2 regions of the Photobacterium sp. MCCC 1A19761 genome follow, and region 2 is predicted to be linked to the other one. Evidence: predicted binding sites of a transcription regulator. Region 2 holds the regulator's gene; the other holds the start of a gene.
What was found. Region 2 encodes CRP, which controls carbon source genes, mostly activating them, when cyclic AMP is high. Its sites were predicted from a motif close to TGTGANNNNNNTCACA; they were not measured.
Positions count from the first base shown of each region.

Region 1 (5,020 bases), on a different contig from region 2:
GGAAAACAGCACGGCAACCCCTATCCACAACAACGTCAGTACGCGCATCGTGACCCCCAGTTTCAGCTCGGATACCTATGATATTGACACAACAACCGTTCTTCTTGATCAAATCCCCGTCACGAAACAGAGAAAGTCAGCCATGTGGGACATGCGCTCGGGCGGACGTAAAACGAAATGAAATGAAACGAAGTGAATTATGAAACCGAGAAGAAGTGACAATCCCCCGGGCCAATGGCACCGGGGGACCACGCACGGATCAGTGCAGCAGGAAATTGGATTAATTGCCCCAGATTGCACCGACAAACTCAGGGTGATCGATGAACGGGTTCCGGTTGCCCTGGAACTCAAACACTGCCTGGTTGCGGTCGATCTCTTTCTGGCTGACCGGATCATTCTGGTGCCAGCGTTTCAGCATATTCAGCATCCAGGGTTCAAACACCGTGGTATTGGTGCCATCCAGAACAGCATCGGCATTGGTGGTGTTGCCCTCCCAGGACGCAATTTCATTTTCGTAGCGGGTCGCCATATAGAAATAGGCCCGGGCAAAGTCCCCTTTGAAAGCGTCCAGGGGCTCAAACACCGTTCCGGTATAACCCAGACCGGATTCGGCCATGCCCAGTTTCGAGCCATTGCCCGAAGTATAGGTCGCGCTGCCCACTTCCCCGAACGGCCAATTGCTGCGCTTGGCGTTGACATAACCATCGGTGGCAAAGATATGGTGACCATCTGAATTCATCGGCTCGACTTGACCACCGAACCAGCTTTTCGGGAACGAATGCTCCCGGTTGTAGCAATCCCCTTCACCACTGTACTGACCACACTGGTCGGTCACTTTGGTGAAGTTCACCGCATCGCTCGACGCAGGCTGCTCCGAATACATGTCGAGGACTGAACCGTCGTTTTCGTAGTAGTGGTCCAAATCGGCCACCTTGACCAGATCCCAGATCGCCGAATAGCCGCGGCTGCTGTGATGATTGATGATGTTATATAAGGCTGTTTTCAGCGCAAAACCGGTTTTGCCAGCTGCGGACTGGTAGTATTCGTCCACGTCTGAAGGCGGCGGCGGGGTTTCAGTGTCGCCCAGTGTAAAAGGAAACGCCTGGCTGTGCTGGAATTGACCGCCGGAAGCAAGCGTTTGACCGTCGGCCGCCAGCACAAAGGAGCCGTTTCCGGCACTACAGCAGAGGCCATCCCCGTACGAATCGTTGATCGTGAAGGTGTAATCCCCATCGGCCAGACACATTTCCCGGGTGTTTGTGGTCTCGTTGGCGTAGCCGCCACCCTCAAACAGCACGGCGCCGCCGACATTGGCCAGGCTCCAGCTGGTTTCAGAAGCATACTGATCGGTCACCAAAGTCAGCGTTGCGATCGTGTCAATGCAGGCAGGTGCCGGCGGCTCACTCGTGTCTGTCGGCTGGAAGTGATCGACATAAACGACTTCGGAACCGTCAAAACCAGACTCATCGTAGAATCGCAGCCCCACCTGAATATCTTTCGTCGTTGTGGCGATATAGGTATAACTGATCGTCTGCCACTGGTTAGTCTGTAGCGGGTTCGAATATCCCTGATAGCCATCAACCACCAGGCGGGCTTTCACATGCCCCTCAGTATGATAGAGCGACACGGTAAACGGATAGGTTTGGCCCTGCTCGACATGTACCGTCTGCAGCAGGTCGGTATTGCCCTGAGTCCCGGTATTCACCGTGACCTGTGCGGCCAGCCCGCCCTGCATCACCGGTGCCGACACTGGGGAGAGCGTAACGCCGCTATCAATCACACTCCAGCCAGCAGGCTCATTACCATTCCATTGTTCGAAATCGCCATTGGCAACCTGGGCCCAGCCGCTCTGTGAGACCAGCAACGCTGCCGCGGTGAGAGTCATTACTCTAATATCCATATAACCTTCTGTTTACTGATGAAAAAGTCAGCTAAGGGTAATGAGTAATGAATCATTAAAAGTTATCGGTGATCACATCCTCATGTTGCAAACGAATTCATTGTGTTAACTTTTTGCTGCATATCACACAGTTTGAACGTCAGTATCAAGAGACAACACAAAGATAGCTTCATCGGTTGAAGTCAACCTTTCCCATCCATCACGGTGCCGCCGGCATAAAAAAACCGATGCCGCAGCATCGGTTTTGGTGAAGCACAACGGCTGATCCCAGACCAGCCCGGCTTGGATTATTCTGCCAGCATGCGGCGTGCCGCTTCAACCACCACTTTGATTGAGCGTGCTTCGGTCTCTTTCAGTGTCGCGTGATCCGGGGTCTCTTTCTGAGTCCGGTTGATGATGACGCCGGCAACACAGCCTGCGCGCAGACCAGAGCTGGCACACATGGTCAGCAGGGTAGCTGATTCCATTTCAAAGTTCAGCACACCCATTTGCTGCCACTCTTCCATCGAGCCCTGGAAACGACGCACCACACGACCGGTGTAAGTGTCGTAACGCTCCTGGCCTGGGTAGAAGGTATCGGATGAAGCCGTCACACCGGTGTGAACCGTTGCGCCGTCGGCATCACAGGCTGCCTTCATTGCTGTCGCGACAGCGAAGTCCGCAACCGCCGGGAATTCCATCGGTGCAAAGTGCAGGCTGGCACCGTCCAGACGGACAGAGCCGGTGGTCACGATCATGTCACCAACATTGATGTGCGGCTGAATCGCACCAGTCGTGCCGACACGCAGGAACGTACGAACACCCAATTGCGCCAGCTCTTCAACCGCAATCGACGTTGACGGACCACCGATGCCGGTTGAACAAACCACCACTGGCTTGCCGTCCAGCTTGGCACGGTACACGGTGTACTCACGTGAGCTTGCCAGGAACTCAGGGTTATCCATCAGGTTGGCAATTTTTTCAACACGGGCTGGATCACCCGGAATAATCGCCAGCTCAGCGCCGTTAAGATCGGCTTTATTAACACCCAAATGGAACACTGCGTTGTCAGACATAATTTTATCCTTTTTATACCATGCCGCTTGTTAGGGACGATGAGGTCTGCGGCTATTGATTGGAAATCAAAATGTTTTGAGCGTACTGTCCGGCAAAACAGCACGCTCAAAACACCTGATAACGATAGCTGATAGCGCAAGAAGTTTTAGTGATTCACATCACATGAATTGAAATACAAAAAATGAAACGTTACAAAATTAAGTGACAAACGTCACAAATAAACGTTTGCTTTTGCCCTTCTTCACACTTTTTCCTCAAAATATAGCGCGCTGCGTAGGCGTCATCCCGGAAAGTCCTGGCTCCCTTGAAACCCTGTTCCCTTGAAAGCCCTGGTTCCCTAGAAAACATTGCCCCCTTGAAAAACCAGTCCCCTGAAAACATTACCCATCTGAAAAACCCGTCACCTTGAAAAGAATGCCCCTGAAAACACTGTGCCCCGGAAATCCGGGGCACAGGTTTGATCGGCTAGCGTTCATACCGGGGTTTAAACCGCAGCAGACGCAAGGCATTCAGGGTGACCAGCGCGGTGGCGCCGCTATCTGCCAGAACCGCAACCCACAAGCCGGTAAAGCCCAGTAAGGTGGTGACCAGAAACAGCGCCTTCAGGCCGAGGGCCAAGCCAATGTTCTGACGGATATTGGCCAACGTCGCACGTGAGAGGGCAATCATGGCGGGCAGCTCAGCCACCCGATCATGGGTCAATGCAGCGTCGGCCGTTTCCAGTGCGACATCGGTTCCCCCACCCATTGCGATCCCAATCGCGGCAGTTTTCATCGCCGGAGCATCGTTAATACCATCCCCAACCATCGCCACCTTGGCGTGCTGGTTGGCCAGTTCCACTTCACGGACTTTATCTGCCGGTAAGAGTCCGGCGCGGTAATCAATTTTGATTTCGCCGGCAATTGCTGCGGCGGCCCGGGGGTTGTCACCGGTCAGCATCACGGAACGGATCCCCATCGCATGCAGTTGCTGAACCGCCTGTGGTGTTTCCTCGCGCAGGTTGTCCCGCCAGGCAATCAGACCCACCGGCTCACGATTACGAATCGCCACCACCAACGTCTTGCCTTGCGCCTCCAGGGCCTCGGCTTCAGCCTGCTGAGCCGCGGTCAGCAGAATCTCTTCCGGCAGACGGTCTGCGGCGACCAGCAGCAGAGAATCACCGTCAACGACCCCCATGATCCCGCGTCCGGGTAATGCTTCCCGGTGTTCAGCGTGCGGGACAGGCAGCCCGCGCGATGCCGCAGCTTTGACCACGGCCTGTGCCAGCGGGTGCATGGAGCCGTCTTCGACCGCTGCCGCTTGTTGCAACAGACGTGCTTCATCACCGTCCCAGCTGACCAGATCGGTCATCACAGGTTTGCCCTGCGTCAAGGTGCCGGTTTTATCAAAGGCCACCAGGTCAATTCGTCCCAGTTGCTCCAGGGCCGCACCGCCTTTAATCAGCGCCCCGCGTCGAGCCGCCGCTGCCAGGCCAGAGGTGATCGCCGCCGGAATTGAAATCACCAGGGCACACGGGCAGGCAATCAGCAACAGAGTGAGCCCTTTATACAGCCAGGCTTCCCAGGACTGGGCAAAGAACACCGGCGGGATCACGATCACCAGCGCCGCCAGGGCAATCATCGCCGGGGTATACCAGCGGCTGAAACGGTCGATAAAGCGCTCCAGCGGCGCTTTGCGCGACTCGGCATCTTCAATCAGATGCAAGATCCGATCGATGGCATTTTCCCCCTGGGCGGACACAATTTTCAGCCGGACCACCTTATCGGCAACCAAAGAGCCGGCCATCACCGACTCGCCCGGTAACCGCTCGACCGGCACGGACTCACCGGTCAAGGCACTTTCATCAAAGCTGGCGCTGATATCCATCAGCTCGCCGTCTGCTGGCAGTCGCCCGCCCGGAGCCACTTCAATCACATCGCCCGGGGCCAGGGCCTCTGCGGCAACTTTAACTTTGGTGCCGTCAGGGCGAACCAAGGTCGCTTGCTCCGGCACCAGATCCATCAGCGCCTTCACGCCGCTCCGGGCCCGGGCAGAAGCATACCCTTCCAGCTGTTCACCCAGCAG
Region 1 is NZ_JAZGTF010000002.1:294,899-299,918, forward strand. It holds gene VV869_RS04000 (outer membrane lipoprotein-sorting protein) at 1-48, opposite strand, end outside; gene VV869_RS04005 (endonuclease) at 281-1,900, opposite strand; gene udp (uridine phosphorylase) at 2,188-2,955, opposite strand; gene VV869_RS04015 (zinc/cadmium/mercury/lead-transporting ATPase) at 3,422-5,020, opposite strand, start outside.
Region 1: the regulator CRP is predicted to act here: its motif matches at 3,157-3,172, upstream of udp (uridine phosphorylase).

Region 2 (5,020 bases):
CGCCTGGCACGCAGTTACCACTCCGGGGAAACCAGCGATGCCGCCTTCTTCCTGCGCTGGCTGCGCCACCAGTTTCCCCGCAATCCACTGTGGGGCGTCGGTGTCTCGCTCGGCGGCAACATGTTGGTCAATTATCTGGCCAAGCATCAACAGCATAGCGAGCTTGCCGCGGCGCAGGTGATCTCCCCGCCGCTGAACCTGGCTTCCTGCTCGGCGCGGATCGAACAGGGGTTCTCACGGCTCTACCAGCAATACCTGCTCGGCTCGATGAAGAAAACCCTGAGCCAGAAGGTTCAGGCGCTGCCGGAGGAGATGCCGCTGGCGCTTGAACAGGTCAACGCCATCCGGACGCTGCGCCAGTTCGATGACTGGGTGACTGCCCCCCTGCATGGCTTCCGGGATGCCGAAGACTACTATCGCCAGTGCAGCGGGCTCGACAAGCTCCAGCACATCACGACCCCGTTGCGGATCATCCATGCCGCCGACGATCCGTTTATGACCCCGGCCGTGATCCCCACCGTACCGCTACCCGAGAATATCGACTATCACCTCAGCCCGTACGGCGGCCATGTCGGGTTCGTCACCGGATCGTGGAACAAGCCGCAGTTCTGGCTCGAGCACACCGTCCCAGCCTGGTTTGAAGCCCGGGCCGGGGGCAAAGCCTGAGCCGGGGTGCAAATCAACACAACGTGGCGCAACCGGATGAGCGCGCAACAGATGGACTCTACAAGCGATGCAATTGTCAATATAATCGACCTATCCGACATCGCCTGTAGAGTTTGCAATGATTATTCCCTGGCAAGACATTGACCCCGACACCCTGACCAACCTGATTGAACATTTCGTGCTGCGCGAAGGCACCGACTACGGTGAAAGCGAGCTCACGATGGCCGAGAAAGTCAGCCATGTACGCCGCCAGCTGCAAAGCGGTGATGCCGTCATTGTGTTCTCCGAATTACATGAAACGGTCGATATCAAACTTCGCCGCCAACTGGACGCATAACACCGCACGGCGGCGGTGACTCACCTGCAAATTTAGCAATCCGGCTTGACCTGCCCCCTGCTCGCCTGTTAATAACTCTTTCCGTTATTGTTAACGACAGGGTTTGTCATGTCTGCAAAACATCCGATTATTGCTGTTACGGGCTCCTCGGGCGCCGGTACGTCGACCACTTCCGAAGCCTTTCGCAAAATGTTCAACATGATGGGCATTAATGCGGCCTGGCTGGAAGGCGACAGCTTCCACCGCTTTACCCGACCGGAAATGGACGTCGAGATCCGTAAGGCCAAAGAGCAGGGCCGGCATATCAGCTACTTTGGTCCTCAGGCCAATGACTTTGCCCAACTGGAAAACTTTTTCCGTCAGTACGGCGATGACGGCAGCGGTAAATTCCGCCGCTACCTCCACACCTTCGATGAGGCCGTGCCCTACAACCAAATGCCGGGTACTTTTACCCCATGGCAGGATCTGCCGGAAAATACCAATGTCTTGTTCTATGAAGGACTGCACGGCGGGGTAGTGGATGGCGATATCAATGTCGCCCAGCATGTCGACCTGCTGATCGGCATGGTACCGATCGTCAACCTGGAGTGGATTCAGAAAATTGTCCGCGATACCCGCGATCGGGGTCATTCCCGCGAAGCCGTGATGGACTCCGTGGTCCGGTCGATGGATGACTACCTTAACTACATCACCCCGCAGTTCTCACGCACCCATATCAACTTCCAGCGCGTGCCGACAGTTGACACCTCCAACCCGTTTACCGCCAAGGCAATTCCGAGTCTGGATGAAAGCTTTGTGGTGATCCGCTTTCGTGGGATCAAAAATGTCGACTTCCCGTACCTGCTGGCGATGATCCAGGGCTCGTTTATGTCACGCCACAATACCCTGGTGGTGCCGGGCGGCAAGATGAGTTTCGCGATGGAACTGATCATGGGGCCGCTGATCCAGCAGCTGATCGAAACCGGCAAATTCGGCTAAACCGGCTTCCGACTCATATCAGAGCGTGACGAGAAGACTGGCTTCTCGTCACACGCGAACATCCTTACGCTGGCACTACGGCATAGGAGTGGGTCATCTCTACCCCTTCACCCAGCATCAGGCACACCGAGCAGTACTTCTCCAGCGAATCCGCCACGGTTTTGGCCACCAGCGCTTCGTCCAGATCATGGCCGGTGACGACAAAGTGTAGGTTGGCGGTGGTAAAAATGCGCGGCGCCTGCTCCCGGCGGACCGAGGTAATTTGCGCTTCACAGCCGGTGATCTGCTGGCCGGCGGATTTCAGCCCGTCCACCACATCGACCGAGCTGCAACCGCCCGCAGCCATCAGGACCAGCTCCATCGGGCTGGGTGCTGTCGCTCCGCCATTGCCGTCCATCACCACGCTGTGACCGGAGTTGGACTGCCCCAAAAATGTCATCTCTTCGACCCATTTCACCCGTGATTGCATTGCTTACTCCTTACTACTGACAGGGGTTTCAGACACTATCTCACAACTGTGTGATCATGTGCACAGTTAGAACGGCAAAATGCCAATTTCAGATAGATCAATATCAAGAAAAACCCGGCGAAAAAAGATAAACTCTCAACTAATTATTCACGTGAGCTTGCAGCCCAGCGGCTGACTGGCATATCCTAGTCGGCGAACAATGTTATTGTGATGCTCAGCCGCGAATTATAGGGATGTCATTGCTGGGCAACAAACGCAGAGGAAGTTAGTAATATGGTTCCAGGTAAACCTCAAACAGATCCAACGCTAGAGTGGTTTCTTTCGCATTGCCACATTCATAAATACCCATCAAAGAGCACTTTGATCCATGCGGGCGAGAAAGCAGAAACTCTCTACTACATCGTCAAGGGTTCTGTTGCCGTATTGATCAAGGATGAAGAAGGCAAGGAGATGATCCTGTCTTACCTCAACCAGGGCGACTTCATTGGTGAGCTGGGCCTGTTCGAAGAAGGCCAAGAGCGTACCGCCTGGGTTCGTGCTAAAACCCCATGTGAAGTGGCTGAAATCTCATTCAAGAAATTCCGTCAGCTGATCCAGGTGAATCCGGACATCCTGATGCGTCTTTCTGCGCAAATGGCAAGCCGCCTGCAAGTCACCAGCCAGAAAGTCGGCGACCTGGCCTTCCTGGATGTAACCGGTCGTATTGCCCAGACGCTGCTGAATCTGGCCAAGCAGCCAGATGCCATGACCCACCCGGACGGCATGCAGATTAAGATCACCCGTCAGGAAATCGGTCAAATCGTCGGTTGTTCGCGTGAAACCGTCGGTCGTATCCTGAAGATGCTGGAAGAGCAGAACCTGATTTCTGCCCACGGCAAAACCATTGTGGTTTACGGCACCCGCTAAGCGCCGACCCAATCCTATTTCAAAAGCCGCACTCAGTGCGGCTTTTTTCATTTCAGGCCTTGTTCCATTTCGGAGCTGATTTCATTTCTGAGCTTTTTCCATTACAGCGCTTTTCAATTATAGAGCTTTCAGTTACAGCGCTTTCTTCAATCCTGTGACCGGTACGCCCTGCCGGCCCCTCCGGCTTGCACTCTGCCAATTTAATGCTACATTGAGCATATTGCTGGATCGGTATGCCATACGAAGGCATCCCCCGGACAGGTGGCCTCTCGGCAACGAACCACCGAGCAATCAACGGACAAAAAACCGACAACGGACTCACACAAAATCGAGCAACCAACGAACTGTAACGATATGGATATCGAACGTTTTGCGCCCAACACCAGCACCACCCCACCGACGGTGCTGCAAGCTCTGCCCGCCACCATCGAAATGACCGGTTTTAGCGATCCGCGCCACTACCTGGCGCAGCAACCCCCGTTAGATCCCGAAAGCCGCCACCAGGATCAGGAAACCGCCTGGGTGCCGCCGCTCGACAGCCAGCATTAGCCCAAGACCGTTGCAAAAAAACGTTGCAAAAGTCGTTGCAAAAACCGTGGCAACGACATCGGCGAAACGCTTGCTGAGCAATCTGACGGACATAAAAATACAGCCCGGGTAATCTCTTACCCGGGCTGTTGATGGATTCAACGAAGCAGCAGTGCCTCAATGAGCGAACACGGAGGCACGGCTCCTCAGCGCGCGATCACTGATTGGTACTTTCGAAAATCTTATCCGCCGAGGCTTCAACGAAGCCGCGATACAGCTCGCCGTCCGCTGTCGGATAACGCTTGGCAAACTCATAGAACCCGCCCGGGATCTCCCGAACGCCGTCCAGGAAGTTGACCGCCACCCGATCCGCCATGGTCGATGACTGCTCCAGCAACACTTCCGGGCTGCCTTTCACTTCACCGCCCGACTCATTGATCGCAAAACCGTTATGGCGCAGCAGGTGGTTGACCTCGTGTACTTCGGTGAACTGCTCCAGCTGGTTGATGCTCACGGTAAAGTGGTTGGCACCGAAACCATGGGCCGCAACCCAGCCGGCATACTCACTTTCTGCCGACAGCAGCTCGTAAGTAGCATAATCGAGGTCCCACAACCGGCCACCATACAGGAACGCCGGATCGTTCAGAGCCGACTCCGGCACCTGGCTGACCAGATCGCGAACGGTTTGCTGCAGCAGGGATGAGAACTGCCCGACCAACAACTCACTGATAAAGACCTTCGGTGCCGCCGGATTCGGATGCTCGAAATGCTCGGCATACAGCTTCTTCGCTTCGAAGTGATACTTGCCGCACGGCTTATAGCCAATCGCAATAAACGGTGCCGCCAGACGATCCAGTCCGACCTGCGGCAGGTTAAATGTCCGCAGCGCGATATGATCGTTGAGCAGGGGTTCATCTTCCTCAAGCAGGTCATGAACCTGCGCGGCTGATGGACACAAACGCTGGGTGTAATCTTGCCACAGCGCGTTAAACAATTGTTCGACCTTTTCCATGTTGCTTGTTCCCCTTACCTAATCGCAGTGTCGCGGCCGGCGCGACTTACAGAGTGATCCCCGGCGACAGTTGTGCCGGCAATTCGGTATGCTCGCCTTCCATCGATGCCATCGGGTAGGCACA
Region 2 is NZ_JAZGTF010000009.1:224,091-229,110, reverse strand. It holds gene VV869_RS11455 (hydrolase) at 1-666, shown strand, start outside; gene VV869_RS11450 (YheU family protein) at 785-1,003, shown strand; gene VV869_RS11445 (phosphoribulokinase) at 1,112-1,981, shown strand; gene VV869_RS11440 (OsmC family protein) at 2,046-2,450, opposite strand; gene crp (cAMP-activated global transcriptional regulator CRP) at 2,724-3,356, shown strand; gene VV869_RS11430 (hypothetical protein) at 3,711-3,905, shown strand; gene VV869_RS11425 (DUF1338 domain-containing protein) at 4,102-4,896, opposite strand; gene astD (succinylglutamate-semialdehyde dehydrogenase) at 4,943-5,020, opposite strand, start outside.